Sphaerotilus montanus: one gene and its partner. The protein of the gene in region 1 binds, or shares a complex with, the protein of each later gene. Links are inferred from orthologs where the notes say so. Each region holds a gene or a part of one and is shown on either strand. Other genes may lie near its edges.

Region 1 (14,991 bases):
AGGTACCGTGATCCAGGGAACCTTGCGGTTCAGTGACGGGCTGCGGATCGATGGCGAGATCCAGGGTGACGTGGTCGCCAGCGCCAATGACACCAGCATCCTCGTGATCAGCGAGAAAGCCAAGGTCACCGGCACGGTCAAGGCGGGGCATGTCATCATCAACGGGACAGTCATCGGCCCGGTCGAATCCAACCACCTGCTGGAGTTGCAGCCCAAGGCACACATCCAGGGTGATGTCGTCTACGAGGCACTCGAAATGCACCAGGGTGCTACCATCGAAGGCGCTTTGCACCGCATCTCCTCCGGGGGGGCCGGCAAGAGCGCCGGATCGGCTGCGCTGGAGGACAAGCCTTCTCTGAAGCTGCTGGCCACGGGCAATGACAAGTAATTGATCCACTGCAAGAACGCTAACCGGAGTCGCCCATGAGCGCCGTCGCCGACATCATCGACACCCCTGAATTCGACATGCCCGCCCCGATCATCTTCACCGACAGCGCTGCTGCCAAGGTGGCCGATCTGGTCGCGGAAGAGGGCAATCCTGATCTCAAGCTGCGCGTGTTCGTGCAGGGTGGGGGCTGTTCAGGCTTCCAGTACGGATTCACGTTCGACGAGATCGTGAACGACGACGACACCGAGATGCACAAGAATGGTGTGACGCTGCTGATCGACGCGATGAGTCTGCAGTACCTGACGGGTGCCAAGATCGACTACAAGGAAGATCTGCAGGGTTCCCAGTTCGTCATCCAGAACCCCAACGCCACCACGACGTGTGGTTGCGGATCGAGTTTCTCGACCTGATCGGGCACGGCTTGCCGTACACAGGGCCGCCCTCGGGCGGCTTTGTCATTTTTGTGCAGTCGGTGCGGATCAACGCTTCTTCAAACCGATCTCCGTGCTTTCCCCTATCATCGACGGCAGTGCCGCGGGTTCCCGCGGATTGAACCTGCCGCTCGCGCCTCGCCCGTGCCACCTGTCTCGAACCCCGCACCCTCTGTCGCCGCTTCTGTCTCGCCGCTTGTCGAGTTGCGTGGCGTGACCTGTGGTTATGGTGACCGCATCATCCTGAAGGATGTGAACCTGACGGTGCCGAGAGGGTCGGTCGTGGCGTTCATGGGCACGTCGGGTGGCGGCAAGACGACCGTGCTGCGCCTGATCGGCCGCCAGCTGGGCGTGATGTCGGGTCAGGTGCTGTTCGACGGCACCGATGTCGCCGGCCTCGACCGCGCCGGTCTGATGGCGATGCGCCGGCGCATGGGCATGCTGTTCCAGTTCGGGGCCCTGTTCACCGACCTGTCGGTGTTCGACAACGTGGCGTTTCCGCTGCGCGAGCACACCGACCTGACCGAGACCATGGTGCGCGATCTGGTGCTGATGAAGCTCAACGCCGTCGGCCTGCGTGGTGCGCGCGACCTGCTGCCCAGCCAGATCTCCGGCGGCATGAGCCGGCGTGTGGCGCTGGCCCGGGCGATTGCCCTCGACCCGGACCTGATCATGTACGACGAACCCTTCGCCGGGCTCGATCCGATCTCGATGGGTGTGGCGGCCCGCCTGATCCGCGAACTGAACGATGCGCTGGGCGTGACCAGCATCGTCGTGTCGCACGACGTGGACGAGACCTTCTCGATCGCCGACCACGTGGTGTTCATTGCCAATGGCGGCATCGCAGCCCAGGGCACGCCAGACGAATTGCGCAAGACCGACGATCCGCTGGTGCGGCAGTTCGTCGATGCCGCGCCGGACGGTCCGGTGCGCTTCCACTATCCCGCCACCTCGGTCGGCGAAGACTTCGGCTTGCGTGGAGGTGAACGATGAGCGGCATCGCGGACATGCTGTCGGCGATCGGGCAGTCGGTGCGCGGCAGCCTGACCGACATCGGCGAGGCCACCCGCCTGATGGGGCGCCTGGTGGCCCTGATGCCCGCGGCGCTGGCCCGGTTCCGGCTGGTGGCGGACCAGATCTTCTTTCTGGGCAATTACTCGCTGGCCATCATCTCGGTGTCCGGGCTGTTCGTCGGCTTCGTGCTCGGGCTGCAGGGCTATTACACGCTGCAGCGCTATGGTTCGTCCGAGGCGCTCGGGCTGCTGGTGGCGCTGTCGCTGGTGCGGGAACTGGGCCCGGTGGTGACCGCGCTGCTCTTTGCCGGTCGGGCCGGCACGGCACTCACGGCCGAGATCGGCCTGATGAAGTCGGGCGAGCAACTCGCCGCGATGGAAATGATGGCCGTCGATCCCGTGCTGCGGGTGCTCGCACCGCGCTTCATCGGGGGCCTGATCGCCATGCCGCTGCTGGCGGCGGTGTTCAGCGCCGTGGGCATCACCGGTGGCTGGCTGGTGGGCGTGATGCTGATCGGGGTCGATTCCGGGGCATTCTGGTCGCAGATGCAGAGTGGGGTCGATGTCTTCAAGGACGTCGGCAACGGCGTCATCAAGAGCATGGTCTTCGGGCTGACGGTGACCTTCGTGGCGCTGTTGCAGGGCTATTTCTGCCAGCCGACCCCCGAAGGCGTGGCGCGTGCGACGACCCGCACGGTGGTGATGTCCTCGCTGGCCGTGCTGGGTCTGGACTTCGTGCTCACCGCGCTGATGTTCTCGATCTGAAGTTCCAGGACTGAATCCGAATTCGTAGCAGAGGAAAACAACATGCAGAAATCCCGTCATGACCTCTGGGTGGGCCTGTTCGTGGTGATTGGCGCAGCAGCTCTGCTGTTCCTGGCGCTCAAGGCTGGCAACCTGCTGAGCCTGTCGTTCGAACCGGTGTACCGGGTGTCCGCACGCTTCGACAACATCGGGGGCCTGAAGGCCCGCGCGGCGGTCAAGAGTGCCGGTGTCGTGGTCGGCCGGGTCACGCGCATCAGCTTCGATGACAAGTCCTTCCAGGCGACCGTCGAGATGGAGATGGAGCAGCGCTTCGCCTTCCCCAAGGACAGCTCCGTCAAGATCCTCACCGCCGGTCTGCTCGGCGAGCAGTACCTGGGCATCGAGCCCGGGGCTTCCGACAAGACGCTGCTGGCGGGCGATGTGATCACGCAGACGCAGTCGGCGGTGGTGCTGGAGACGCTGATCAGCCAGTTCCTGTTCAACAAGGCGGCCGATGCGAGCAACGCACCGGCCGGCAAGCCATGAGGCGGTCATTGTCGGCGCTGCTGTGCAGCGTGGTGTTGCTGGCGGGGTGCGCCACGGCGCAGCGTCCTGACCCGCTGGAGCCGATGAACCGCAAGGTGTTCGCCTTCAACGAGGCGGTCGACAAGGCGGTGCTCAAGCCGGCCGCGCAGGTCTACGAGGCGGTGCTGCCGTCGCCGGTGCAACTGGTGGTGTCGAATTTCTTCGGCAATGTCCGGGACGCCTGGTCGGCCGTGAACCTGTTCCTGCAAGGGCGGATCGCGGATGGCTTCAGCGACGTGATGCGCTTCGGCACGAACACCGTGTTCGGCTTCGGCGGCGTGATGGATGTCGCCACGGAACTCGGCTTCGAGCGCCACGGCGAGGACTTCGGTCAGACGCTCGGGCGCTGGGGTGTGCCCACTGGTGCCTACATCGTCTGGCCGATCCTCGGCCCGTCCACGGTACGCGACTCGATCGGGTTGCCGGTGGACATGAAAGCGTCCCCTGAAGCCCTGGTGTCGGTCTCGCTGACCCGCAACACGATGACCGGTCTCCGCCTGGTCAGCACCCGGGCGGGGCTGTTGTCGGCCACCAAGCTGATCGACGAGATCGCCCTGGACAAGTACGCCTTCGTGCGCAATGCGTATCTGCAGCGCCGCCGCAGCCTTGTCTACGATGGCAATCCACCGGATGAAGAAGAAGTCGATCCGATGACCGCCCCCGCTGCGGATCCGGCCGCCTCCGCGCCGGCCCCGACCAGCCGGTGACAACCGGACAGATCCCCGAAACGTTGAAGACCGACCGTCCGGCTCCGGATGGTTGCTGAAAGGACATTCATGTTGAACAAACGCTGGACCTCGCTGATCGCCACCGCCGCACTGGTGCTGGCCACGGCCGTCGCCCACGCCCAGACCGCACCGGACGCCTGGATCAAGCAGATCTCGGGCGAGGTGATCGAAACCGTCAAGTCCGACAAGGCCATCCAGGCGGGGGACACCAAGAAGATCATGACGCTGGTGGATGCCAAGATCCTGCCCAACGTCAACTTCCTGCGCATGACCTCGTCCGCGGTCGGTCGCTACTGGCGCCAGGCCACGCCCGAGCAGCAGGCCCGTCTGCAGGAAGAGTTCAAGACGCTGCTGGTGCGCACCTATGCAGGGGCCCTGACGCAGGTGAAGGACCAGTCGGTCGAACTCAAGCCGCTGCGCGCCCGCCCGGAAGACACCGAGGTGCTGGTGCGCTCCGAGGTCAAGGGCAAGGGCGAGCCGATCCAGCTCGACTACCGCGTGGAGAAGACCGGCGACAGCTGGAAGATCTACGACGTGAACGTGCTGGGGGTCTGGCTGGTCGAGACCTACCGGGCCAGCTTCGCGCAGGAGATCTCGGCCTCGGGCATCGATGGCCTGATCACCAAGCTCGCCGAGAAGAACAAGGCCGCGGCTGCGGCCAAGAGCTGAGTCCGGACGCAGTCATGCCGGCGATGCAACTGCCTGCCCGCATCACCGTCCGGGAGGCCAGCGCCGCGGTCCGGACGCTGGCCTCGGAACTTGCGCGCCAGCCGGCGGGTGCCGTGGTCGATGTCGATGCGAGCGGACTGCAGCAGTTCGATTCGAGCGCGCTGGCGGTGCTGGTCGACCTGCACCGCCAGGCGGCGGCCGGCGGGCGTTCGCTGCACATCGACGGACTGCCGCGGCGGCTGGGTGAACTGGCCCGCGTCTACGGTGTGGCCGACCTCGTCTCGTCGGGTCGGCAACCCGGCGGGGGTCAGGGCGCTGCGTAGCGCTTGGCGCGCAGGTTCTTCTTGATCTCCTGCAGCATCGGCCGCAGTTCCGGGCCGAGCCGCAGCGCTACACCCGTCGTCAGGATGTCGATCACCGTCAGGTGCAGCAGGCGGCTGACCATCGGGCTGTAGCGGTCGTAGTCCTCGGGGTGGTCCACGCTCAGCAGGATCTGCGCCTGGTGCGCCAGCGGCGAGCCGCTGGCGGTGATGACGATGGTGGTCGCCCCCTTGCGGCGCGCGATCTCCAGCGCGTCGAGCAGGTCGCGGCTGCGGCCTGAATTCGAGATCACCACCACGCAGTCGCCTGGCCCGACCATGGTCGCCGCCATCACCTGCACGTGCGCGTCGTTGTAGGCGACCGCATGCACGCCCAGGCGAAAGAACTTGTGCTCCGCATCGTGCGCCACGATGCCGGAGTTGCCGACGCCGTAGAACTCGATGCGCTGCTTCTTGCGCGCGGCCTCTGTCAGTGCCTCGATGGCCCGGTCGAAGGCGTGTGCGGTGGCGTCGTTGCGGTACTTCAGCAGGGCGCTGACCGCGTTGTCGATCACCTTGACGACCAGATCGGCGGGCTTGTCGTCCTCGTCGACGGAACGGTGGACAAAGGGCACGCCCTCGTTGACCGTGCCGGCCAGCTTGAGCTTGAAGTCGGCCAGCCCGTCATAGCCGATGCTGCGGCAGAAGCGCACCACCGTCGGCTTGCTGACGTGCGAGCGCTCGGCCAGCTCGGCCACCGGCAGGCTGGCGAAGCTGCGCGCATCCGCCAGCACGAGTTTGCCCACACGCTGTTCGGCAGGCGAGAGGGCCGGCAGCGAAGCGCGGATGCGGTCCAGCATCGGGGGCAGCAAGGACGATGACGGGGTGTTCACTTCACTGTTCCTCGCTCCAGGTGTTGCCGTCGCGGGCGACCAGGGCGCTGGCTGCCGCCGGTCCCCAGCTGCCAGCCGCGTAGCCGCGCGGGCCTTCGCCGCCGCCGCTGCTTTCGCGCGACCAGGCGTCCAGCACCGGCTCCACCCAGCGCCAGGCCTGCTCCTGCTCATCGCTGCGCACGAACAGGTTCAGCCGGCCGGCGATCGCGTCCAGGAGCAGGCGCTCGTAGGCACCGACCCGCTCGGCGGCAAAGGCCTTGTCGAAGTCCAGGTCCAGCGACACCGGGGCGAGCGAGTCGCTCGTGCCGCTGCCCTTGGCCGCCAGCAGGTGCAGCTCCAGCCCGTCTTCCGGCTGCAGCTTGATCACCAGCTTGTTGGCCCGCTGCGAGCCCGGGAAGATCGGGTGCGGCACCGGCCGGAAGTTCACGACGATCTGCGCGTCGCGCGCCGCCAGGCGCTTGCCGGTGCGCAGGTAGAACGGCACCCCCGCCCAGCGCCAGTTCTGCACCTCGGTGCGCAGCGCGACGAAGGTCTCGCAGTGGCTGCCCTCGGGCACCTTGACTTCCTGCTGGTAGCCCGGCACCGCCTGGCCACCGACATTGCCGGCGCGGTACTGGCCGCGGATCACGTCACGCGCCACCGACTCCGGCGTGAAGGGCTTGAGCGACTTCAGGACTTTCAGCTTCTCGTCGCGGATCGCGTCGGCGTCGCTGGTCGAAGGTGGCTCCATCGCGATCATCGTCAGCAGCTGCAGCGCGTGGTTCTGGACCATGTCGCGCAGCGCGCCGGTGCGGTCGTAGAAATCGCCGCGGGTGCCCACGCCCAGCGACTCCGCCAGCGTGATCTGGATGTTGGCGATGCTCTCGCGGCGCCACAGCGGCTCGAACAGCGCATTGCCGAAGCGCAGCGCCATCAGGTTCTGCACGCTCGGCTTGCCCAGGTAGTGGTCGATGCGGAAGGCCTGCTGCTCGGCGAAGACCGAGCGCACGACGCGGTTGATCTCCTGCGCGCTCTTCAGGTCGTGGCCCAGCGGCTTCTCCAGCACGACGCGGATGTGCGGTGCGTTCAGGCCTGCGGCGCCGAGCTGTTCGCAGATCACCGGGAACAGGTGCGGGCTGGTCGCCAGGTAGAGCACGGCGGTGTCGGCGCCGCGGGCGTCGATCCACTGCTTGAGCCCGTTGTAGTCCTCGGGGTGCGACAGGTCCATGCGCCGGTAGTGCAGCAGCTCGGCGAAGCGGGCGAACTCGTCGTCGGTCGGGCGCTTGGAGCTTTCGACCTCGCTGAAACGCTCCTTGATGAAGGCGCGGTAGTCGTCGTCGCTGCGTTCATCGCGGGCCACGGCGAGGATGCGCCCCCCGGCCGGCAGCTTGCCATGGCGGAATGCCTGGAACAGCGCGGGCATCAGTTTGCGCCACGTCAGGTCGCCGGTGCCACCGAAGAAGACAAGATCGAAGGACATGCAGGGCCTCGGAAAGAGAAGGAGGTTGGTTCAGGGTGTGTAACCCAGTTTCACAAAAGATGATGCACCAGTTTCTTTGGAAGGTCAATCGTGCGGCGCCGCACGGCCGCGTAACCGGCTTGTCCGCGACAGGCCGCGGTCTCGGGTTCTAATTGCGGATCGCCGCGAACCGGCTCGCCACCCCCTCGATTCACCTCGAAACGACCCAACGCCATGCACCAGCTCGACCAACTCAAGCAATTCACCACCGTTGTCGCCGACACGGGCAACTTCAAGCAGCTCGCGCAGTTCGCGCCGCAGGACGCGACGACCAATCCCTCGCTCATCCTCAAGGCCGTGCAGCAGCCCGACTACGCGCCGCTGCTGGCCGAGACGGTCGCCGCGCACCGTGGCCTGCCGCTGGACGAAGTGGTCGACCAGGTGCTGGTGCGCTTCGGGCTGGAGATCCTGAAGGTGGTGCCGGGCCGCGTGTCGACCGAAGTCGATGCCCGCCTGAGCTTCGACACCGCCGCCACGGTTGCCCGCGCGCACCGCCTGATCGCGCTGTATGAAGCCGCCGGCATCCCGCGCGAGCGCGTGCTGATCAAGATCGCCTCGACCTGGGAAGGCATCCAGGCCGCGCGCATCCTGGAGCGCGAAGGCATCCACTGCAACCTGACGCTGCTGTTCGCGTTCTGCCAGGCGGTGGCCTGCGGTGAGGCCGGCGTGCAACTGATCTCGCCGTTCGTCGGCCGGATCTACGACTGGTACAAGAAGTCGGCCGGCGCGAAGTGGGACGAGGCCGCGATGGCGGGTGCCAATGACCCGGGCGTGCAGTCGGTGGCCCAGATCTACACCTACTACAAGAAGTTCGGTATCCCGACCGAGGTGATGGGCGCCAGCTTCCGCAACGTCGGCCAGATCGTGGCGCTGGCTGGCTGCGACCTGCTGACGATCAGCCCGGACCTGCTGGCGCAGCTGCAGGCCAGCGAGGCGCCGATCGTGCGTGCGCAGGATCCGGCCGCGGCCAAGGATGCGCCGGTCCACGCCGTGTCGTACAACGAAGCCTCGTTCCGCTACGCCCTCAACGAGGACGCGATGGCCACCGAGAAGCTCGCCGAAGGCATCCGCGGCTTCGCCGTCGATGCTGGCAAGCTCGACCAGATGATCCTGTCGCTGTAAACCACCCGCCCGCTGCTCGACCGAGGAAACCACCATGCAAGCTCCGCGTTGTGACCAGACCGCCGCCTGGACCGCGCTGACCGCGCAGTTCGCCCAGAGCGGCCGCCGCTTCGATCTGCGCCCCGCCTTCGCCGACGACGCCACGCGCGCCGAAGCGTTCTCGCTGAGCGCCCCGGAAGTGTTCGCTGACCTGTCGAAGAACCACTGGGACGCCGAGACCCGCGGCCTGCTGCTGGCGCTGGCCCGCGAATGCCAGATCGAGCAGCGGCGCGACGCGATGCTGGCCGGCGAGCCGATCAACCACACCGAAGGTCGCGCCGTGCTGCACACCGCGCTGCGCGCCCCGCGCGGTGCGGCGCCGTTCAGCGACGAGGTGCATGAAGTCCTCGACCGGCTGCTGGCCTACGTCGAGCAGGTGCGCGACACGGCCACCAGCGGCATCCGCCACGTCGTCAACATCGGCATCGGCGGTTCGGACCTCGGCCCGCAGATGGTCGTGCCGGCGCTGGATGCGTTTGCACACCGCGGGCTGCAGCTGCACTTCGTCTCCAACGTCGACGGCCACGACATCGTGCCGGTGCTGCGTGGGCTGGACCCGCGCGAGACGCTGGTCATCGTCGCCTCCAAGACCTTCACGACGCAGGAGACGATGGCCAACGCCGAAGTCGCCCGCGCGTGGTTCCTGGCCGGCTACGGCGAGGGCGGCGAGGCGGCGATCGCGAAGCACTTCGCGGCGACCACGACGAACGTGGCCGCGGCGGCGAAGTTCGGCATCACGACGACCTTCGGCTTCTGGGACTGGGTGGGCGGGCGCTACTCGCTGTGGAGCGCGATCGGGCTGCCGATTGCGCTGGCAATCGGCGCGGAGAACTTCCGCGCGCTGCTGGCCGGCGCGCACGCGATGGATTGTCATTTCGCCGAAGCACCGCTGGAAGCCAACCTGCCGATCCAGCTCGGCCTGCTCGACGTCTGGTACCGCAACTTCCACGGCTACACCAGCCGCTCGGTCGCGCCCTACCACCAAGGCCTGCGCCGGCTGCCGGCCTACCTGCAGCAGCTGGAGATGGAGTCCAACGGCAAGTGCGTGGACCTCGACGGCCAGCCGCTGCCCTTCGGCACCTCGCCGGTCGTCTGGGGCGAAGCCGGCACCAACGGCCAGCACGCCTACTTCCAGATGCTGCACCAGGGCACGGACGTGATCCCGGTCGAGTTCATCGCCGTGAAGACGCCGTGCTACGACGCGGCGGGCGGCACGGGCCTGCCCGACAGCGTGCGCGCCGGTCTGGCCGACCAGCACCACAAGCTGCTCGCCAACTGCCTCGCGCAGAGCCAGGCGCTGATGCTCGGCAAGTCCACCGAAGACGCGATGGGCGAGACGGCGCCGACCGCGTCGAAGTCGCTGGACGCGCTGACCATCGCCCGCCACCGCACCTTCCCCGGCAACCGCCCGAGCACGACGCTGGTGCTCGATCGGCTGACCCCGGCGGCGATGGGCGCGCTGATCGCGCTGTACGAACACCGCGTGTTCACCAGCGGCGCGCTGTGGCGCATCAACAGCTTCGACCAGTGGGGCGTGGAGCTGGGCAAGGCGCTGTGCAGCCAGTTGCTGCCGCGATTTGCCACGGGCGACACGGACGGGCTGGACGGCTCGACGGCGGCGCTGCTGCAGCGGTTGCTGGGCTGAACTCAGCGCGACGGGCGCTTGCCGAGCGCCTGTCGCATCTGCCGCGGGGTCGAGAACCCGGCCAGGGCCAGCGCTTCCCGTTCGGTTTTTCCCTGCGCCAGCGCCTGCCCGGCCAGCGCCGCGCGCACCTGCTCGACATAGCCCCGCGGTGACACCCCGGTGTGCAGCCGGAACAGCCGCGCCAGATGCCGCTCGGTGACATGCGCCGCCGCCGCCATGCGCGCGCTGTCCCACGGTTCGGCGGGCGCGGCGCAGACGGCGTCCTGCACGCGGTGGACCGCCGGGTGCAGGTGGTCGCGGTGGGCCAGCAGCGCCGAGACCTGCGGCGCCTGCACACCGCGCCGCGCGAACACCACCATCACCTGCGCTACCGCGGCGGCGATCACCTCGCCGCACACCTGCGCCACGCCGTGCAGCGCCAGATCGATGCCGGCCGTGACGCCCGCGCTGGTCAGCACGGCGCCGTCCTCGACGAAGACGCGGTTGGCCTGCACGCGGGCTGTCGGGGCGAGGGCCTGCAGGTCGTCGAGCAGCTCGTGGTGGGTCGTCACCTGCCGTCCGGCGAGCAGGCCGGCGTCTGCGGCCAGCAGGGCGCCGCTGCACACCGTCAGCAGTCGCACCCCGTCCGGTGCCTCGCCGGGCGCAGCGAGCCGTGGCGCCACGGTCTGCGCCAGCCAGTGCCGTGCGTCCATCCATTCCGCGCCGTGTCCGACCACCTCGCAGGCGTCTCCCGGCCGGCCGAGCAGCACGACCCAGGTCGGTCGCACGAACGCCGCTGGCAGCGGCTCCAGCCTCGCCAGCAGCAATCCGACGGACGAGTCGGCCTGCGTCTGCGGCCCCGCGTAGCGCAGGCGAAATGCCTCGGGCAGACCGCGTCGACGCAGCGCCTGGTTGGCGAGCCGGAACGCTTCCGCCGGACCGGCGATGTCCAGCAGCAGCGTGTCGGGCAGGACGAGGAAGAGGATGTCGATCATGTCGGTGGTGGGCCGACAGTGTGCGTCAGGCCAGCACCTCGTCCACGGTGCGGATCGTGGCGAAGCGCCCGGCCAGCACGGTCTCGGTCCGCTCGCGGATCTGGGCGGCGGTCAACGTGGCGCCGGCTGGCGTCGTCATCTCGAAGGTCAGCGTCGCCTCGGTCACGTAGTCGACCGCCCAGCCCTCGTCGCTGGCGTGGCGCGTGGTCGTCTCGCAGCACTGCTCCGTGCGGATGCCCGCGACGATCAGCCGCTGCACGCCGTGTGCATGCAGCCACACGCCCAGCCCGGTACCGACGAGGGCGCTGTGGCGGTGCTTGTCGATGCGCAGCGCGGCGTCGAACGGGGCGAGGCCGTCGATCGGGCGGATCAGGCCGCTGGTGGGCGCGAAGGGGTTGTCGGGCGTGTCCGGGCCGTCGGTGTGGAAGACCTGCACGACCGGGATGCCGCGTGCTGCGCAGCCGGCGACGAGGCGGTTCGTCGCGGCGAGCCAGGCGGGGACGTCGGCCTCGCTCCAGTAGGGGCGGGCGCGGAAGGACTGCTGGACATCGATCAGGAGGAGGGCGGTCGGGTGGTGCGGGGTGTCGATTCGGGACATGGCAGGCTCCTTGGCGAGGGCGGTGGGATGGCTGCCATCGTCGCCTGTACCCGCGGTCCTGTCTGGTCTGAACCAGACCGGATGCGACGCAAAACGGACATCAGTCCTGTGCCAGCCACCGCCGCGCCAGCGCCACCCACAGCGCCGCTCCCTGCGGAATCAGCCCGTCGTTGAAGTCGTAGTTCGGGTTGTGCAGATTGCAGGGGCCGAGTCCGTGCCCGTGCGCGCGGTGGTCGCCGTCGCCATTGCCGATGACGAAATAGGCCCCCGCCTTGGCCTGCAGGAAGAAGCTGAAATCCTCCGCGCCCATCGTCGGCTCGAATTCATGGGTGCGTGCGTCGCCCGCCACGGCGCGCATCGCCTCGCGGACGAACTCGGCCTCGGCGCGGTGGTTGATCGTCGGCGGGTAGTTGCGGTGGAACTCGAACTGCACCGTCGCGCCAAACGCCGCCGCCGTGTGCGTGGCGATCTCGCGCATCCGGCGTTCGATCAGGTCCAGCACGTCGAGCGTGAACGTGCGCACCGTGCCCTGGATCTCGCAGTGGTCGGGCACGACGTTGGTGGCCTCGCCGGCGTGGATCATCGTCACCGAGATGACGGCAGCGTCGGTCGGCTTCTTGTTGCGCGTCACGATGGTCTGGAAGGCCTGCACCATCTGGCAGGCCACCGGCACCGGATCGATCCCGTTGTGCGGCAGCGCGGCGTGCGAGCCCTTGCCGGTGAGGGTGATCCTGAACTCGTTGCTCGACGCCATCGTCGGGCCGCTGCAGACGGCGAAGTCCCCGGCGCGCATGCCCGGCCAGTTGTGCATGCCGAAGATCGCGTCCATCGGGAACTGCGTGAACAGGCCGTCGGCGATCATCTCGCGGGCGCCACCGCCGCCTTCTTCTGCTGGCTGGAAGACGAGGTAGACGGTGCCGGCGAAGGTGTCACGCTGCTGGACCAGCTGCTGCGCGGCGGCCAGCAGCATCGCGACGTGGCCGTCGTGGCCGCACGCGTGCATCTTGCCGGCGTGGCGGCTGGCGTGGGCGAAGGTGTTGTGCTCGGTCATCGGCAGCGCGTCCATGTCGGCGCGCAGGCCGAGGGCGCGGGACGACTCGCCGGCCGTGCCCTGGACGATGCCGACCACGCCCGTCGTCCCCAGGCCGCGGTGGACCGGGATGTCCCAGCCGGCGAGGGTCCGGGCGATCAGGTCGGCGGTGCGGACTTCCTCGAAGCAGAGTTCGGGGTGGGCGTGGATGTCGCGGCGGATCGCGACGAGGGGGGAGAGGTCGGGGGCGTTCATGGCGTCGGACTCGCGGGTGCGTGTCAGGCCATCTTAGCCCCCGAAGGGGCCTCAGAACGGAATGTCGTCGTCCATGTCGTCGAACCCTGTCGATGACTTGGGCGCTGGCGCCGGTGCCGGCCGCGGCGCGGGTGCCCGTGGCGGTGCGGCCGGACGGGGCGCTGCTGCGCGCGGAGCCGGGGCCGGCGAATAACCGCCACCGCCGCCCATGTCGTCGCCGTAGTCGCTGCCGCCACCGCCACCGCCGCTGCGACCACCGCCGTCCTCACGCCCGCCCAGCAACTGCATGGTTTCGCCGACGATCTCGGTGGTGTAGCGGTCGTTGCCGTCCTTGTCCTGCCACTTGCGGGTCTTCAGGCGGCCTTCGATGTAGACCGGGCGGCCCTTCTTCAGGTATTCGCCTGCGATCTCGGCCTGGCGGTCGTACATGACCACCGAGTGCCATTCGGTTTCTTCGACGCGTTCGCCGCTGTCCTTGCTCTTCCAGTTGCGCGTGGTGGCGACGCGCAGGCTGCAGATGGCCGAGCCGCTGGGGGTGTAGCGCATTTCCGGGTCGCGCCCGAGGTTGCCGAGGATGATGACTTTGTTGACGGAGGCCATGGCCGCTCGCTCCTGTGGGTGCTGTGCTGTCCGGCGGCGGGACGCAGAGGTCCGGGCCGGAATGTGTGACAAGTTGGGGGACAATTGTGCCGCACAGGGCGCCGACGGCGCTCTCCCTCTGACTGGTGATGCCACCCCCCGACCGAACCCCTCCCTGGCAGGCGCTGCGCGAGGCCGTGCTGCACAGCCGCCCCTGGATCGACCGCGCCGTCGTGCTGACCTATGCCGTGCTGACCGGGCTGGTCGTGGTCGGCTTCACGCTGCTGACGGAACTGGCGACCGACACCCACCTGCAACTGCGCGGCAGCGGCTGGTTCGGCGCCGGGCTGGCGCTGGTCTGGACGCCGCTGCTGACGGTGGCGGTGCTGATGTGGACCCGTCGCTACGCCCCCGAGGCAGCCGGCTCGGGCATCCCGCAGGTGATCGCCGCGCTGCACGACGACATTGCGCCCGGACGCGCCTCGGCTCTGGTGTCACTGCGGCTGGCGCTGCACAAGGTGGTGCTGACGAGCGCGGGCCTGCTGGCCGGGTTGTCGATCGGCCGCGAGGGGCCGACGGTGCAGGTCGGCGCGGGCGTGATGCAGCATGCGCGGCGCTGGCTGTCGCCTGCCAGCGGCATCGACGCGCACGACCTGATGGTGGCCGGTGCCGCCGCGGGCGTGGCCGCCGCGTTCAACACGCCGCTGGGCGGCATCGTCTTCGCCATCGAGCAGCTCACCCGCCGCCGCGACCTGCAGCACAGCAACCTCACGATCGCCGCCATCGTGCTGGCTGGCCTGGTGTCGATCTCGGTATTCGGCAACCAGAGCTATTTTGGCGCGCTGGTCGTGCCGCGGCTGGACTGGTCGCTGCTCGGTCCTGGCGTCGCGGTGGCGCTGGCGTCGGGGCTGGCGGGCGGGTTGTTCGCGCGGCTGCTGGTGGTCTGCGCGCAGGGCGGTGACCGGATCAGCCAATGGCGCGGACGGTTTCCGCTGCGCTTCGCCGCGGCGTGCGGGCTGGCGGTGGCGGTGATCGGGCTGGTGACCGGCGGCGCCACGGCCGGCGCGGGCTACCACCCGACCCGCGCCTTGCTCGAACACGGCGAGGACGGCCTGCCGCCGCTCTACACGCTGCTGAAGTTCGTGGCGACCTGGCTGTCGGCGTGGAGCGGCGTGCCGGCGGGCGTGTTCGCGCCCTCGCTGGCGATCGGCGCCGGGGTGGGGCACGACGTGGCGCGGCTGGTCGGACTGGCCGGACGTCCCGAGGCGGTGGCGCTGGTGGCGCTCGGCATGGTGGGCTTCCTGTCGGCCTCGACCCAGGGGCCGATCACCGCCTTCATCATCGTGATGGAGATGGTCTCCGGGCAGGCGATGGTGCTGAGCCTGATGGCCTGCGCGCTGCTGTCGAGCGGGGTGGCGCGGCTGGTGAGTCCGTCGATGTACGTCGAGCTGGCGGTGCGCTGGGGCATGCCGGTGGCGGGGCCGGGCCGGGCGTCTCCCCA
Region 2 (14,965 bases), 2.1 Mb from region 1 along the record:
GGCTTCGACACGGTGACCGGCGCCATGGCCCGGCCACCGGTTGCCGCCGAGACGGCCGATGCGGGCTGTGGCAGCGCGACCTGCTGACCCGCGCCACGCCCCCCGCACCGTATCCGCTCAGGACGCCACGGAGCCGCTCGGTACCGACGCGCGGGCCGACGCCGAACGCTGGCCCGGTTGCACCAGGCGGATCCAGTTCGGGCGGTTGTAGAGGAAGGCCAGCCCGATCCGGTTGGCGAGGTGGAAGGCCCCCATCGCGATGCCGATCACCGAGACCATCGAGATGGTGGCGACCAGACTCGGGCTGCGGCCGATCGGCGAGGCCTGCAATGCCGGCACGATGACGATCATCGGCAGGTAGAAGCCGAGGTAGATCGCGATCGAGTTCTTGCCCAGGGTGTTGAGCCAACCCGCCCACGGGTGCGACGACACCAGCGACGCGATCACCACCACCGCGCTGATGCCCATGAAGCCGGCCAGCAGGTTCACCGACAGGTACTCGGTCAGCGCCAGCTTGACCAGCACGGCATTGACCACGGCCCAGACCAGCAGCCCGGCGATGGCCGGACGGCGGTGTTCGCGCGCCCAGTCGGCCAGCGCGAAGAAGCGGCCGGAGAAGACGTGCCCGACGTAGAAGAACAGGAAGAACATGCCGAAGCGGTCGACGTGGTAGATGCCCGTGTGCAGCGGGAACACGAACATCAGCACCGCCGCCGGCAACATGATCCAGACCGGCACGTGGCGCAGCAGACGCGTCGCCACGAAGTACACCGACAGCATCATGATGAACCACAGCATGCCGAACGGGTCGTACAGGTGGTAGAGCAGCGCACTCACGGCGTCGGCCAGATTGGCCGGTGCTTCATGGCCGAGCAGCCAGGTGATCGGCAGCACGATCACGGTCCAGAGCACGAAGAAATACAGGTAGTGCACGACCTTGGTGTCGAGGTAGTGCTTCCAGGGACGGTCGATCACCTGCGACAGGAACAGCCCCGAGATCAGGAAGAAGTCCGGCATCCGGAACGGCTTGGCGAACACGACGAAGTAGCCGAGCCAGCCGGCCTGCCCTTTCGCCACATGCCCCTGCATCGTCCCGGCAATCCACATGGCGACCACGGCGACGATGCAGAACCCCTTGGCGAAATCGACCCAGTCGTACCGGCTTCGGGGATCGGAAGGACGTGCTTGGCTCATGGCGTGGATCCTGGCTGAATGTGCAGGGCGCCAGTCTAGAAGGCCGGCAAGGGGGGATGCCCCCCCGCATTTGCACACCTGAACGCACCATGATGCGAAGCTGAATGCAATATTTACAAATCAGTCGTGACTTACGCCCTGGACACCATCCTCATCGCCGGATGTTGAAAATTCGTCATCCGGATCCTCGGATTCAGCCTCGCCGGCCAGCGGTGTCGCACCACGGCGGCCCTTGCGCGCCTTGCGTTCCTGCCGCGCCGCTTCGGCAATCGCCGCCTCGGCCGCCCAGACCAGGAACTCCTCCGGGGTTTCGAGCGTGATGCGCCCGAGGATGCCGTTGCGGTAGTCGTGGATGACGATCTCTGCCGCTTTCTGCAGATTGATCTTGCCGCCACCCAGCACGGCGCCCCGCTTGCGGCCGATGGCGGCCAGCAGTTCCTCGTCGTTGAGCGCCGTGGTGTCGGTCAGCTTGTAGCGGGCCTCGACCTGCCCGGCGTAGTCGCGACGCAGGGTCGCCAGCAACTCGACCGCCACCAGTTCTTCGTCCAGTGCGTTGCGACCGACCGCACCGGTGGCCGCCAGGTTGTAGCCGCCCTTCTCGATCGTGATCTTCGGCCAGAGCATGCCGGGCGTGTCGTAGAGGTAGAAGTCGCTCGCCAGCGCGATGCGCTGCTCCAGCTTGGTGATGCCGGGCTCGTCGCCGGTCTTGGCCGCGCGCTTGCCGACCAGCGTGTTGATGAGGGTGGACTTGCCGACGTTGGGGATGCCGCAGATCAGCACGCGCATCGGCTTGGCCATGCCGCCCCGCAGCGGCGCCAGGGCGCGGCAGGCGGTGATCAGGCGCTGGGCGGGCGCGGTGATGCTGGCGTCCAGGCCGAGCGCCTGCGTCTCGGGCAGGCTGTTGTAATGCGCCAGCCACAGCTCGGTGCGCGCCGGGTCGGCCAGGTCCTGCTTGTTGAGCACCTTGAGCGCCGGCTTGCCCTGCGTCAGTTGCGCCAGCAGCGGATTGGCGCTGGAGCCGGGTGCACGCGCGTCGAGCAATTCGATCACCACGTCGATGCCGTCCTTGACACGCGCGGTGATGGCCTTCTTGGTCAGGTGCATGTGACCGGGAAACCACTGGATGGACATCTGCAAAATCTTTCTGTGTCGAGGAACGGGGGGATGAACGGGATGCGGAACAACGGGAGAATAACGGGATGAAAACCTACACCCTAGAAGTCCAGCGCTACAAGGCCGCTGCCAGCCACCACGGGCTGGTCAACATCAAGTTCGACGGCCTGCTGGTGCCGCGCCCGACCCCGGAGGGCCAGGAGCCCGCCCATGTGCTGAGCATGAGCGAAGCGGATGCGCGCTCGCTCATGCTGCTGCTGAAGTCACAGTTCACGGAAATCGACAAGCGCAAGGCGCGCAGCCAGCGCTGAACCCGGCGCGGGCGGCCTTGGCAGCGGCACGCAGACCTCAGCCGCGGGTCGGCGTGATCTGCTCGGCGTAGTCGTAGAGCGCGCCGAGGATCTCCTGGGCCCGCTCGTCGTCCTCGTGCGCCTGGCCGAGGGTGTCGATGCGCTCGAAGAACTGCGCCACCGTCTGGGCACCGCCCTGCCCGTCCAGCAACCGCGCGGCGCAGTGGGCCTGCCAGCGCTGGCGTTCGGTGTCGGTCAGGGTCTCGGGGAAATTCCGGGCCCGGTAGCGCCAGAACAGCTCGTCCAGCCGCGGATCGTCAAAGGCTGGCGCACGGCCCGCGGGCAACTGGTCCGGCTTCAGCCCGCGCAGGCGCACAAGGCGGCGGCGGTCCTCGTTGTCGAGAAAGCCGCCGTAGAGGTCTTCATCCACATCGGGCGCCGGCGCACCCTCCACCACCGGCCGGGCATAGACCTCCTGCCAGATCCCGCCCAGCGTGCGCACCTGCGCCGCAGCGGTGTCCGCGTGGCGCAGGCACTGGGCCATGTCGATGCCCCAGTGGGCTGCACGCTCGGGAGACAGCGTCTTGAGGTTGGCGATCACGACCGGCGACTTGTTGAGGTGGATGGTCTTGATCGGCAGCCGCGTGAGACCTTCGGGCAGCGCGTCGGCGCGGGTGAACAGGCGCTCGCGGATCTGCGCCGCGCTCAGGCCCAGCAGTTCGGCCGGGTCGTGCGCCAGATCCCAGACGATCAGCTCGTTCTTGTTGGTCGGGTGCGTGGACAGCGGCCAGACCACCGCCAGGTTGCCACGCTCGGCACCGTACATGCCCGAGACGTGCAGGAAGGGCTGCCCCTGGCGCTGTGCACGGTCGATCTCGGCGGCCACGGCGTCCTTCTTGCGCAGCGCGAGGCAGAAGTCGAACAGCCGCGGCTGCCGGTCGCGGATCAGGCGGGCCAGCGCGAGCGTGGCGCGCACGTCGGACAGCGCGTCGTGCGCCGCTTCGTGGGCGATGCCATTGGCGGCGGTCAGGTGTTCGAGCTTGAAGGACGGGCGGCCGTCTTCATGGCGCGGCCAGACGATGCCCTCGGGGCGCAGGGCCCAGGCACAGCGCACGAGATCGACCAGGTCCCAGCGCCCGCAGCCGTTCTGCCACTCGCGCGCGTACGGATCGATCAGGTTGCGCCAGAACAGGTGGCGGGTGACCTCGTCGTCGAAGCGGATCGAGTTGTAGCCCAGGCCGATGGTGCCGGGCTGGGCGAGCTGCTCCTCGATGGCGCGGGCGAAGGCGTGTTCGGGCAGGCCCTGCTCCAGACAGTGCTGGGGGAGGATGCCCGTCAGGAGACAACTCTCGGGATCGGGCAGATAGTCCGGCGCGGGCTGGCAGTGGAACATGACCGGCGCACCGATCTCCTGCAGCTGCGCATCGGTGCGGATGCCAGCGAACTGGGCGGGGCGATCGCGTCGGGGCACACGCCCGAAGGTTTCGTAGTCGTGCCAGAGGAATGTGGAATCAGCCATGGGCGGCACCTTAACCGATCAGGAAAACGCCGCAGATCAGAGCCCGTCGGCGCGGCGCACGAAACTGGCGAAGCGCGGCACGCCGTGGCTGGTCTGGCCGCGGAACCGGTACACGATGAGGGAGCCGATGGGAGGTGGCGTGCGCCGCTCCTCGTCCGTGAAGCCGGAGCCGACCAGGAAGACGACACCATCGGCGTTGCGCACCTGCAAGGCACCGAGCATCCCCGCCAGACGGCCCTGCCCCGGCGTATAGCCGATCACCTGCGCATCGTCATCGTGCACCGGCTTGAGCTTGAGCAGCACCTCGCTGCGCCCGCCAAGGTTGGGCGCATCGGCCCGGTGCAGCATCAGGCCTTCGCCACCGACGTCGAGCACTTCCCGCAGACGCTCCCGCAGTTCCGCCCGGTCGGCCACCACGACCTGATCGACCGCATGCAACTGCGGCCACTGCGCCAGTTCGACCACCTGCCGGATGCGGGCGGCCCGTTCATCGAACCGTCCTCCGGCGCGCTGCATCTCGAACACCATGTAGTGCACCTGGCTCCAGGCCCCGTGTTCGGGCCTGCGCTTGCGCACCAGCGACGACACCTCGTCGAAGCGGCCACGACCGAGCCAGAGTTCTCCGTCCAGGGCCTCGTTCGGCAGGCGCGCCAGAAAATCCTTCGGCGCATCCAGCACCTGGCCAGTGCGGGTGCGCAGCGCCCGTCCATCCCACAGGGCACGGACCCCGTCGAATTTCTCGCTCACGAGGAATCCATCCGGATCGACATCGGGATCTGCCGTTCGCGCCAGCAGCACACCCGAGGACTGCCCGATGCGCTCCGGCACCACCGGCTGGGTCTGGGCAACCACCTCCCAGATGGCCCCCAGCCAGGTCACCAGCCCACCAAGACCTGCCACCAGCAGCCCCCGACGACGACGCATTTCGCCCATGATCGACATGTTCAAGCTCCCCTGCTCCGTGAAAGTTCAGTCCTGCGCATTTTTCATTTTTCTCTCTGCCATGCATCATGAATCGAACCATTCCGTACCACACCAGTTCCGAGGGGGGAGAAATGGGGGACAGGGAAAACACGCAGTGACAGGGCTTCAGGCTCCACGTCATGCAGGGCATCTACACTCGGCAGAGTGAGCCGGAAGAACACACCAGATCGTGACCTTGGAACGCTCCGGGCCACGCATGCAGCACGCCCTCGAATCGACGGGGTCGTGCAGGCGACTCGATCGGCTACAACACCAGATTGATCCAGCAACCTTGAGGGTAGAGAAGCAATGAAAGTCACCGTCATTGGCACCGGCTACGTCGGATTGGTGACAGGCGCGTGCCTGTCGGAGATGGGCAACCACGTGGTGTGCCTGGACGTGGATCCGGCCAAGATCAAGATCCTCAACGACGGCGGCATCCCGATCCATGAACCCGGCCTGCTCGAAGTCGTGCGCCGCAACGTCGCCGCCGGCCGCCTGGAGTTCACCACCGACATCGAACGCTCGGTCGCCCACGGCACCATCCAGTTCATCGCGGTCGGCACCCCGCCCGACGAGGACGGCTCGGCCGACCTGCAGTACGTCACCGCCGCCGCGCGCAACATCGGCCGCTCGATGACCGACTTCAAGGTCATCGTCGACAAGAGCACCGTGCCGGTGGGCACGGGCGACAAGGTGCACGCCGCCGTCGCCGACGAGTTGGCCAAGCGCGGCCTGCCGGAGATGGAGTTCGCCGTCTGCTCGAACCCGGAATTCCTGAAGGAAGGCGCGGCCGTCGCCGACTTCATGCGCCCGGACCGCGTCGTGGTCGGCGCCGAGGACGAGCGCGCCATCCTGCTGATGCGCGCGCTCTACCAGCCCTTCGTGCGCAACCGCGACCGCCTGTTCATCATGGACGTCAAGAGCGCCGAGTTCACCAAGTACGCCGCCAACGCGATGCTGGCCACCCGCATCAGCTTCATGAACGAGCTGTCGCGCCTAGCCGAGAAGGTGGGCGCGGACATCGAACTGGTGCGCGTGGGCATCGGCAGCGATCCGCGCATCGGCACGCACTTCCTGTACGCGGGTGCGGGCTACGGCGGCTCGTGCTTCCCCAAGGACGTGAAGGCGCTGGCCATGACCTCGGCCGAGATGGGCATCCCCTCGAAGATGCTCAAGGCGGTCGAGGAGGTCAACGAGGAGCAGAAGATGGTCCTCGTCGACAAGGTGGTCGCCAGGTACGGCGAAGACCTGTCGGGCAAGACCTTCGCGATGTGGGGCCTGGCGTTCAAGCCCAACACCGACGACATGCGCGAGGCACCGAGCCGGGTCATCATCGGCGAGCTGCTCAAGCGTGGCGCGAAGGTGCAGGCCTATGACCCCGTGTCGGCCGCCGAAGCGCAACGTGTCATGACCGGCTGGGACGGCCTGAGCTATGCCGACGGGCAGAAGCAGGCCCTGGAAGGCGCCGATGCGCTGCTCATCGTCACCGAGTGGAAGGAGTTCCGCACGCCCGACTTCGAGGCCATCCGCGACAGCCTCCAGGACAAGATCGTCTTCGACGGCCGCAACCTCTACGAGCCGGAGCTCATCCGTTCGTTCGGGCTGACCTATCTCTCCATCGGCCGGAACTGACGCGCCCGATGGCGGGACGAGAAACGGGCGCCGAGGCGCCCGTTTCTTCATCGCAGCAGCGCCTGACCGAAGCAGGTGTACGTCGTGACGCTGTAGGGCACCGTGAGCGTGGAGCTGCCGCTCATCGACGGCACGCTGCGCTCGCTCCAGTGCACCCCGCAGCCCACATCCACATTGCGCAGCACGGCGTACTGCACGTTCAGCCCCAGGCTGCTGGTGCGGTCGCTGGCGGAGGAAGGCAACACGCCGTTGCCGATGGTCAGCGAGTTGTCCAGGGAGCGGCGGGCATGCGAGAGACTGCCGGTCATGGCGACCTTGGACGTGACCTCCCATTGCGTGGTCAGCCCGAGCGTCGTGGTGATCGCGCTGTTGGAAGCGGCGACGTTGATGGCGCCGGTCGTGAAGTCGTAGGCGCCATTGCTGGCGTCGCGCGTCAGGTTCAGGCTGGTCGAGAGCTTGCCGGTGGGCTTCCAGTTCCAGCCCAGCGCACCAGTCCAGCTGTTCGTGCTGCGATCCGCGAGCGACTGGTGTTCCTTCGTCAGGCTCACACGGCCATTGAACACGCTGGCACCACCAGGGTTGATGATGGCCGAAAAGTCCAGGTCGTTGCGACGGACCTCGTTGCCGGTGTTCGGGTAGTCGACATTGGCGTGCCGCAGACCGGTCCGCAGGGTCAGGCCGCTGGCTGGCGTGACGCGCACACCGGCATTGAGCGACGCCTGGTTGACGTTGTTGCGGGCGTAGGTGGTTTCGGAATAGCGTGCACGCGACAGGGCCGCACCCGCATCGAAGCTCCACATGGTGACCAGCCCGAGGGTGGCCTGGGCACTGGCACTGTGGACGGTCAGCAGATTGCGCAGTCCGCTGGACAGCGCGGCCGCATCCGTCGGCAGGCTCTGGCGCGAGGAGAGCGCCACATTGCCCGACAGCCGCTCGACAGTCTCCCAGTCCAGGCGCGTGTCGAGGGCGTAGTCGGTGTTGTTGAGCGTGCTCAGCTTGCTGTAGCGGTTCGCATTGGCACTCAGGGTGGCCGTCAGTCGCTGGCGGCTGATGGGCTGGTCGAGGCCCAGGCGCACGCCGGTCGAGGAGATCGTGTCGGACTTGGCCAGTGCGTCCGTGTTCAGGAACACGTTGCTGTTGTGCGTGAACCGCTGCGAGACACCGAGGTAGTACGGGCTGGTCTCCGCACGGGCACTGCCGGCGACCAGGCAGGCCAAGCCGGCCAGTGTCAGCGCCAGCGGGCGCACGGAAAACTGCTGCGGTAGAGTCATCTTGAACATGGTCCGGCCTGTCATGTGGGTGGGATAGTGGGAGGGATGAAATCGGAAGTCAGTAGGCACTGCGATCGAAGAGCATTTGCCGGACCGTCCGCGCGATGATGCGCAGATCCAGTCCAAGCGACCAGTTGCGCAGGTACTCCAGATCGTAGTGCACCCGGGCGGCCATCTTCTCGACCACATCCGTCTCGCCGCGGCAGCCGTTGACCTGGGCCCAGCCCGTGATGCCGGGCTTGACCTTGTGGCGCACCATGTAGGAGCGGATGATCGGCCGGTACTGTTCGTTGTGGGCCACCGCGTGCGGCCTGGGGCCGACGATGCTCATGCGGCCCTGCAGCACATTGACGAACTGGGGCAACTCGTCCAGAGAGGTGCGGCGGATGAAGGCACCGAACGGGGTGACCCGCGGATCACCCTTGGTGGCCTGGGTGACCTGGGGGCCGTTTTCCATCACGCGCATCGAGCGGAACTTGTAGACCACGATCTCGTCGCCATCGAGACCGTTGCGCCGCTGCCGGAAGATGACCGGTCCGGGCGAACCAAGCTTCACGCCGATCGCCACCACCAGCAGCACCGGCGCGATCAGGACCAGGATCAGGCTCGCCAGCACGATGTCCGTCAGGCGCTTGACGAGTCCGTTCAGCCCCACGAACGGGCTTTCCAGCAGGCTCACCACCGGCACGCCATCCATGTTGCGCATGCGGCCCTGGATCACGTTGACACCGAACACATCCGGCACCAGGTAGATCGACACGGCCGCGTCCTGCAGCACCGAGATCATCTGGCGGATGCGGGGCTGGTTGCTGAGCGCGAAGGTGATGTAGGCATCCCGGATGTGGTGCGCGCGGATGAGCGCCGGGAGGTCCTCGAGTCCGCCGAGCAGCCGCTCGCGGACCCGCTCGTCACAGCGGTCCGGATGCCGGTCCTCCACATGGCCGACCAGGTCGTGCCCGTACGGCGCCCGCGCCAGGATTGCCTCGGCGATCCTGGCTCCCAGCGGACCGCCACCGATGACCAGCGCCGGACGCCGGTGGGCCGGTTGCGCCGCGAACCGGCGCATGAGCCAGCGGCCCGCCAGCACGAACGCCAGTTGCGCCACGGGTGTGCTGACGACCCAGACCACCGCCACATCCAGGCGGAAAAACTGCAGGCTGTCGGACGCATGGCCACACAGGAAGAGGATGGCCACCACGGCCGCCCAGGCCGTGACGATGTCGACGGCCGAATTCGAGGGTCGCTCGTAGAAGCGGTTGGTGCCCGGAAACATCAGCGTCATGGTGAACACGCCAAGCAGCAGCACCGGGCGGTCCACCGACTGGCTCAGCCACAGCGACGACAGCAGCAGGCACAGCACCGCCAGCAGCGGCTCGGCCAGCGCCGCCACGAAGACCGGCACCGATTGCGGCGCCCTGGGGAACACGCTGCCGGAGTCGGCAGGACCCGCGGTCATGGCAGGCCCCATGCCCGCCTCGAACGCACGGAGCCCGCGAAGCCGCTCGGGCACCCGGGTGTCAACGGCATCGGGAACGGACTGGTCGAGGTACATCGGACGGCATGGCAGACAGCCCGCAGAGTGGAGCTTCTATTGTCCACAGAGAAAATGTCCGCTTTTTTCAGCCTGGCAAGCAGTATCGGCACTAGTGCCGTGAACCCCCCCTCATGTCAGGGGATCAGGGGATGGCTCCACCGCGGCGCCCAGGCGTGCAGCCACCGGATCAGCTCCTCCGGTGTCATGGCGCAGGCGAACAGGTTGCCCTGCATCTCGTCGCAGCCCAGGCGCAACAGCACATCCCGCTGCTGCGCCGTCTCGACCCCCTCGGCCACCACCTTCAGATCCAGCGAGCGCGCCAGGGCGATGACGGCCGTGACGACCGCCGCACTCTGTCGTTTCACGCCCAGATCGCACACGAAGGACCGGTCGATCTTCAGCTCGCTGATCGGCAGCTGGGTCAGGTAGGCCAGCGAGGAGTAGCCGGTGCCGAAGTCGTCGATGGCAATTTCCACGCCGATCTGGGTCAGGCGGTGCAGGTCCGGAATGACGCGGTCCAGGTTCTGCATCAGGCCCGTCTCGGTGATCTCCAGCGCCAGTGCGCGCGGCGCCAGCCCGTGGCGCTCGGTGGCGGTGCGCACCAGATCGATCAGGTCCGAGCGCTCGAAGGCCCGGCTCGGCAGATTCACCGCCACGCTCAGCTCCACGTCGTGCACATCGCGCCAGACGCCGATCTGGCGGGCCACCTCGCCGATGGCCCATTCGCTCATGGACACGATCAGGCCGGTCTCCTCGGCCAGCGGGATGAACTCGCCGGGCTGCACCAGCACGCCGTCGCGCCGCCAGCGCATCAGCGCCTCCACGGCCACCACGGTGGAGGTACCGACACGGACCTTGGGCTGGTAATGCAGCACCAGCTCGTTGCGCTCGATCGCCTTGTGCAGCGCGCTTTCCAGCTCCAGCCGCTCGCGGCCCTGTCCCGCCAGATGCGGCCGGTAGACCTGCATTGCGTTGCGACCGCCGGACTTGGCCGCATACATCGCCACGTCCGCGTTGCGCAGCAGGTCGACCACGCTGATCCCGTCGCGCGGAAACAGGCCGATGCCCACGCTCGCGGTGACGAAGTACTCGCGCCCGCCCAGCACCACCGGCTCGCGCATCGCCTGCAGGATGCCCTGCGCCACATGCACGGCCTGGGCCTCGTCGATCACTTCGGGCAACAGCGCGACAAACTCGTCACCGCCCAGCCGTCCCACGGCTTCCAGCGAGCGGTGCGAGCGCAGCACGGTCGCATCGATGCTCATGTCGGCGATCTGGTCGCAGTGGTGGACACAGGTACGCAGGCGCCGGCTGATCTCCACCAGCAGCTCGTCACCCTGCCCGTGGCCGAGCGTGTCGTTGATGTTCTTGAAACGGTCGAGGTCGATCAGCAGCAGCGCGAAGTCGTGGCCCATCCGGCGCGCCTGCTCCAGGGCGCGCTCGGCGCGCCAGATCAGCTGGCGCCGGTTGGGCAGCCCGGTGAGCGCATCGAAGTTGGCCAGATGCCGGATCTTGTCCTCGATGAGACGCCGGTCGGTCACGTCCTGGATGATGCCGGCGTAGGCACACAGCCCGCCCTGGTCGTCGAACTCGGGCTCGGCCTCGACGTGCACGATGCGCTCGCGCCCGTCCGGCAGGCGGATCGTCACATCGCTGTCGAGCACCGTGCCATGCCGCACGACATCGCGCAGCAGCGGCGCCATCGCTCGGCGGGCGCCCGGCACCAGCAGCCGCATCATCTCCGGCACCGACAGCGGCGCGCGCGGTCCGTGGCCGATCACGCGCAGCGCCTCGGGTTCCAGCTGCATGCCACCGCCGAGGCGCCAGTCGAAGCTGCCCATGCGGGCCAGATCCTGGGCACGGGCCAGCTTGGCGCGGCTGCGCAGCAGCTCCATCTGGATGTGCGAGGTGCGCAGCAGATAGCGCAGGCGCCCTGCCAGCAGGCTCCAGTGGTGCGACTTGACGAAGAAGTCGGTCGCGCCCGCGTCGAAGGCCCGCTCGATCGAGGCCTCGTCGTCGAGCCCGGTGAGCATGAGCACCGGCATCAGCTCGAAGCCGGGCAGGTCACGCAGCGCCTCGCAGGTCCGGAACCCGTCCATGCCGGGCATGACCGCGTCGAGCACCATGACATCGGGGGACCAGTCGGCCAGCATGCGCATCGCCGCCAGTCCGCCGGTGGCCTCGTGCACCGTGAACCCGCGCTCGCGCAGCGCTGCACCGGTCAGCAGCAGGTTCACCTCGTCGTCGTCGACCAGCAGGATGCGCGGCTGGCGGTCGGCGCCGGGCGCCATGGCGGGATGCTCTTGGTTCAATCGTGGATCCTGCTCAGTCGGTCTGCATGGACAGGCGGTGTCGCACACCCTCCTGCACACGCTGCATCTCGTTGCGCAAGGCCTCAAGGCGCGGCAACAGTCCGGTCATGCCGGTGCCGCGCCGCAGCGCCTGCTCCATGTCCGCGCACAGTGCGGACAACTGCAGCGCCCCCAGGCTGTTCGCCGACGACCGCAGCGTGTGGGCCACGTGCAGCACCGACGCCGGGTCCAGCCCGAGCGGACCGGCCCCGAGCATCGGCATCAGCCGGCTGATCGACGCGTCGAACGCCTGCATCACCCGGCGCACCAGCTGGTTGCGTCCACCGGGATCGAGATCGTGCAGGCGCTGCAGGGCAACCGCATCCAGCAGCGGCGGGGCTGGCGACAGCGGCGGATCGTCTTCCAGCGCCAGAAAGAGGGTGGGCTCGGGCGGAGTCTGCAGACCGTCGGAGAAGTGGCCCCGCTCGCCGAACCCGGTCAGCGCGCCGGGCGCGGTGCGGGCGGCGGCTTCGATGTCGCGCTGTCCGCGCCGGCCCAGCCGGTTGCCGACATAGCGCCCGAGCACCGCCAGCAGCTGGCCTTGCCGGTAGGGCTTGGACAGGTAGGCATCGAAGCCGAGCGACAGGAACCGCTCCTCGTCCCCCTCCAGGGCATTCGCCGTGACGGCCACGACCGGGGTCTGCGCCGGCGTGAGGAAGGTGAAGCGGGGCGTCGGGCCGCGCCGCAGCCACTGCAGCGCCTCCACACCGTCCATGCCCGGCATCTGGATGTCCATCAGCACGAGATCGAACAGGTCCTCGCACAGGGCACCCAGGCCCTCCAGTGCCGACCCCGCCACCCGCACGCTGCAGCCCATGCGCTGCAGCATCTGGTTCATGACTTCCTGGTTGACCGGGTTGTCCTCGACCACCAGCACCGAGGCACCGAGCTGCGGCATGCGGACCTCGCCCTCCTGGCGGGCGGCGGCGATACCGAGGATGGCCTGGCGCAGCTCGGCCTTGCGCACGGGCTTGTGGATGAAGCGGACAAACCCGGCCTCCTGCGCGACCCGCACATCGTCGGGCGCGGCCACCGAGGACAGCAGCACCAGCTGCGTCCGGCCGATCAGCCCCTCTGCGCGCAGGCGCTGCGCCAGCTCGATGCCGTCCATGCCCGGCATGTGCCAGTCGATCAGCGCCAGATCGAAGGGCGACTCGTCCAGTGGCAGCGTGCGCAACAGCTGCAGCGCCTGCGCGCCATCACCGACCAGCGTCACGCGCAGGCCCCAGGCGGTCAGCATGTTCTCCAGCACGGTGCGGTTGGTGGGATGGTCATCGACCACGAGCACGCGGATGCTGGGCATGGTGGTCGCGTCCCCCAGCCCCTGGGTCAGCGACGAATCGCCACTGCCGGCGCTCACCGGCAGCGTGAAGCTGAAGGCCGAACCGACACCCGGCTGGCTGCGCACGGTGATCGCCCCGCCCATCAGCTCGACCAGCTGGCGCGAGATCGCCAGGCCGAGCCCCGTGCCGCCATAGCGCCGCGACAGGCCGACGTGGACCTGCGTGAAGGCGTTGAACAGGCGCGGCAGCATGTCCGTCGCGATGCCGATGCCGGTGTCCTGCACCGTGAACACCAGCAGCACGTTGCCCGCAGCCGACGCGGGCGCGTGGTTCAGATCGACGGTGATCTCGCCGTGCTCGGTGAACTTGATCGCGTTGGACACCAGGTTGGTGAGCACCTGGCGCAGACGCAGCGGATCGGCCAGCACCGTCGCCGGCAGGCCGGTCGCTTCGCGGAAGCTCAGCTCCAGACCCTTCTCGTGCGCGCGCGGCGCCAGCAACTCCAGCGTGTCCTCGACCACGCTGCGCAGCGAGAACTCCGACGGCGCCAGTTCCAGCTTGCCGGCCTCGATCTTGGCGAAGTCCAGCACGTCGTTGATGATCTCCAGCAGGCTCTCGCCGGAGCGGTAGACCGCCTGCGCGAAGCGGCGCTGGCGGTCGTTGAGCGCCGTGCCCAGCAGCAGCTCGGTCATGCCGAGGATGCCGTTCATGGGGGTGCGGATCTCGTGGCTCATCGTCGCCATGAACTGGCTCTTGGCGCGCGAGGCCGCCTCGGCCGCGTCGCGCGCCGCCTGCAGCTGCAGCTCGCGCTCGCGCTCCTCGGAGACATCGTCGATCAGCCCGTAGACCCGGATCTCGCCGTCCTGCAGCACGCGGGTGCGCGTGCGCTGGCGCAGCCACCGCACGCCGCGCTGCGGATGGCGGATGCGCACGGTGACGTCGGTGCTGACCGAGTGCGGCTCGTCCAGCCGCTGCTGCTCCAGCAGGGGCGTGTCTTCCGGCAGCACCCGCAGCGGCAGCAGTTCCGCATGCGGCAGCACCTGGGACGCCACCAGCCCGAGCATGTCGTACACGCGGGCGCCGATGTAGAAGTAGCTGTCCCGGTGCGGATCGGTGACGAACACGCCCTCGTCGATCGACTCCACCAGCTCGCGGTAACGCTCCTCGGACTCGCGCAGCTGCTGGGCATCGCGGCGCTGCTGGGTCACGTCGCGCAGCTGGCAGATCACCACCGTCGGGCGCCCCAGCCGGTTGCGCACGGCAACGTAGCGGGCGCTGATGACGCGGTCCCCGTCGGCGGCGGGTCGCTCGAACTCGTGCTCGATGGCATCGTGGCTGTCCACCGCCCGCGTCAGGCAGGCCTGCACCCGCTGCTGCACGCCGTGCCCGAGCAGCTCGTCCAGATCCCAGCCGCCGACCTGCGCGCTGTGGGCCGAGAACTCCAGCTCCGCGTGCCGGTTCAGCGAGACGACCCGGAACCGCTCCGCGTCCAGCACCACCAGGCTGATCGGGATGTGCTCGGTCAGCACCGCCAGCAGCGCCCGCCCCTCGTCGATGCCGAACTCGCGCTCCTTGCGGTCGCTGATGTCGCGGCAGACGCAGACCACCTGCGGCCGCCCGGAGGTTTCATCGACAACGACCTGGGCGTCGATTTCCAGCCAGTAGGGATCGCCCGGCAGCATGTCGTCGCGGCCACGCCGGGCAACGAATTCACGCACGAAGTCGTCGCCGCGCACCAGGCAATCGCGCAGCAGCAGCGCCAGCCGGGTGTCGTCGGCGTCCCCGAGCAGCACGTCCCAGAGGGTGCGGCCG

What was found.
Region 2: the proteins of ssb (region 1) and sbcB are in contact, whole or in part, in a crystal structure (PDB 3C94), measured with the Escherichia coli proteins. The link is inferred for Sphaerotilus montanus from one-to-one orthologs.

What each region holds. Positions count from the first base shown.
Region 1 is NZ_JACCFH010000001.1:943,438-958,428, reverse strand. Bases 11,738-14,660 are described here. They hold ssb (single-stranded DNA-binding protein), read right to left. Parts: upstream 13,512-14,660; coding sequence 12,963-13,511; downstream 11,738-12,962. Other genes in these bases: BDD16_RS04140 (chloride channel protein), read left to right, coding at 13,640-14,660; BDD16_RS04150 (M20 aminoacylase family protein), read right to left, coding at 11,738-12,911. Also shown: BDD16_RS04220 (bactofilin family protein), read left to right, coding at 1-388; iron-sulfur cluster insertion protein ErpA, read left to right, coding at 424-798; BDD16_RS04210 (ABC transporter ATP-binding protein), read left to right, coding at 964-1,812; lipid asymmetry maintenance ABC transporter permease subunit MlaE, read left to right, coding at 1,809-2,597; outer membrane lipid asymmetry maintenance protein MlaD, read left to right, coding at 2,640-3,122; BDD16_RS04195 (MlaA family lipoprotein), read left to right, coding at 3,119-3,868; BDD16_RS04190 (MlaC/ttg2D family ABC transporter substrate-binding protein), read left to right, coding at 3,938-4,558; BDD16_RS04185 (STAS domain-containing protein), read left to right, coding at 4,573-4,881; BDD16_RS04180 (MurR/RpiR family transcriptional regulator), read right to left, coding at 4,866-5,717; zwf (glucose-6-phosphate dehydrogenase), read right to left, coding at 5,752-7,209; tal (transaldolase), read left to right, coding at 7,423-8,370; pgi (glucose-6-phosphate isomerase), read left to right, coding at 8,405-10,054; BDD16_RS04160 (helix-turn-helix domain-containing protein), read right to left, coding at 10,057-11,028; BDD16_RS04155 (cysteine hydrolase family protein), read right to left, coding at 11,054-11,626; more of BDD16_RS04150, read right to left, coding at 11,727-11,737; more of BDD16_RS04140, read left to right, coding at 14,661-14,991. UniProt on the Escherichia coli protein: Plays an important role in DNA replication, recombination and repair. Binds to ssDNA and to an array of partner proteins to recruit them to their sites of action during DNA metabolism. Acts as a sliding platform that migrates on DNA via reptation.
Region 2 is NZ_JACCFH010000001.1:3,061,602-3,076,566, reverse strand. The notes cover bases 1,887-4,783. They hold sbcB (exodeoxyribonuclease I), read right to left. Parts: upstream 4,117-4,783; coding sequence 2,656-4,116; downstream 1,887-2,655. Other genes in these bases: BDD16_RS14040 (DNA ligase), read right to left, coding at 4,153-4,783; BDD16_RS14050 (hypothetical protein), read left to right, coding at 2,394-2,618; ylqF (ribosome biogenesis GTPase YlqF), read right to left, coding at 1,887-2,325. Outside these bases: BDD16_RS14065 (hemerythrin domain-containing protein), read left to right, coding at 1-87; BDD16_RS14060 (acyltransferase family protein), read right to left, coding at 118-1,194; more of ylqF, read right to left, coding at 1,315-1,886; more of BDD16_RS14040, read right to left, coding at 4,784-5,058; BDD16_RS14035 (UDP-glucose dehydrogenase family protein), read left to right, coding at 5,389-6,714; BDD16_RS14030 (porin family protein), read right to left, coding at 6,762-7,994; BDD16_RS14025 (undecaprenyl-phosphate glucose phosphotransferase), read right to left, coding at 8,044-9,441; BDD16_RS14020 (putative bifunctional diguanylate cyclase/phosphodiesterase), read right to left, coding at 9,654-11,810; BDD16_RS14015 (PAS domain-containing hybrid sensor histidine kinase/response regulator), read right to left, coding at 11,845-14,965. UniProt on the Escherichia coli protein: Degrades single-stranded DNA (ssDNA) in a highly processive manner.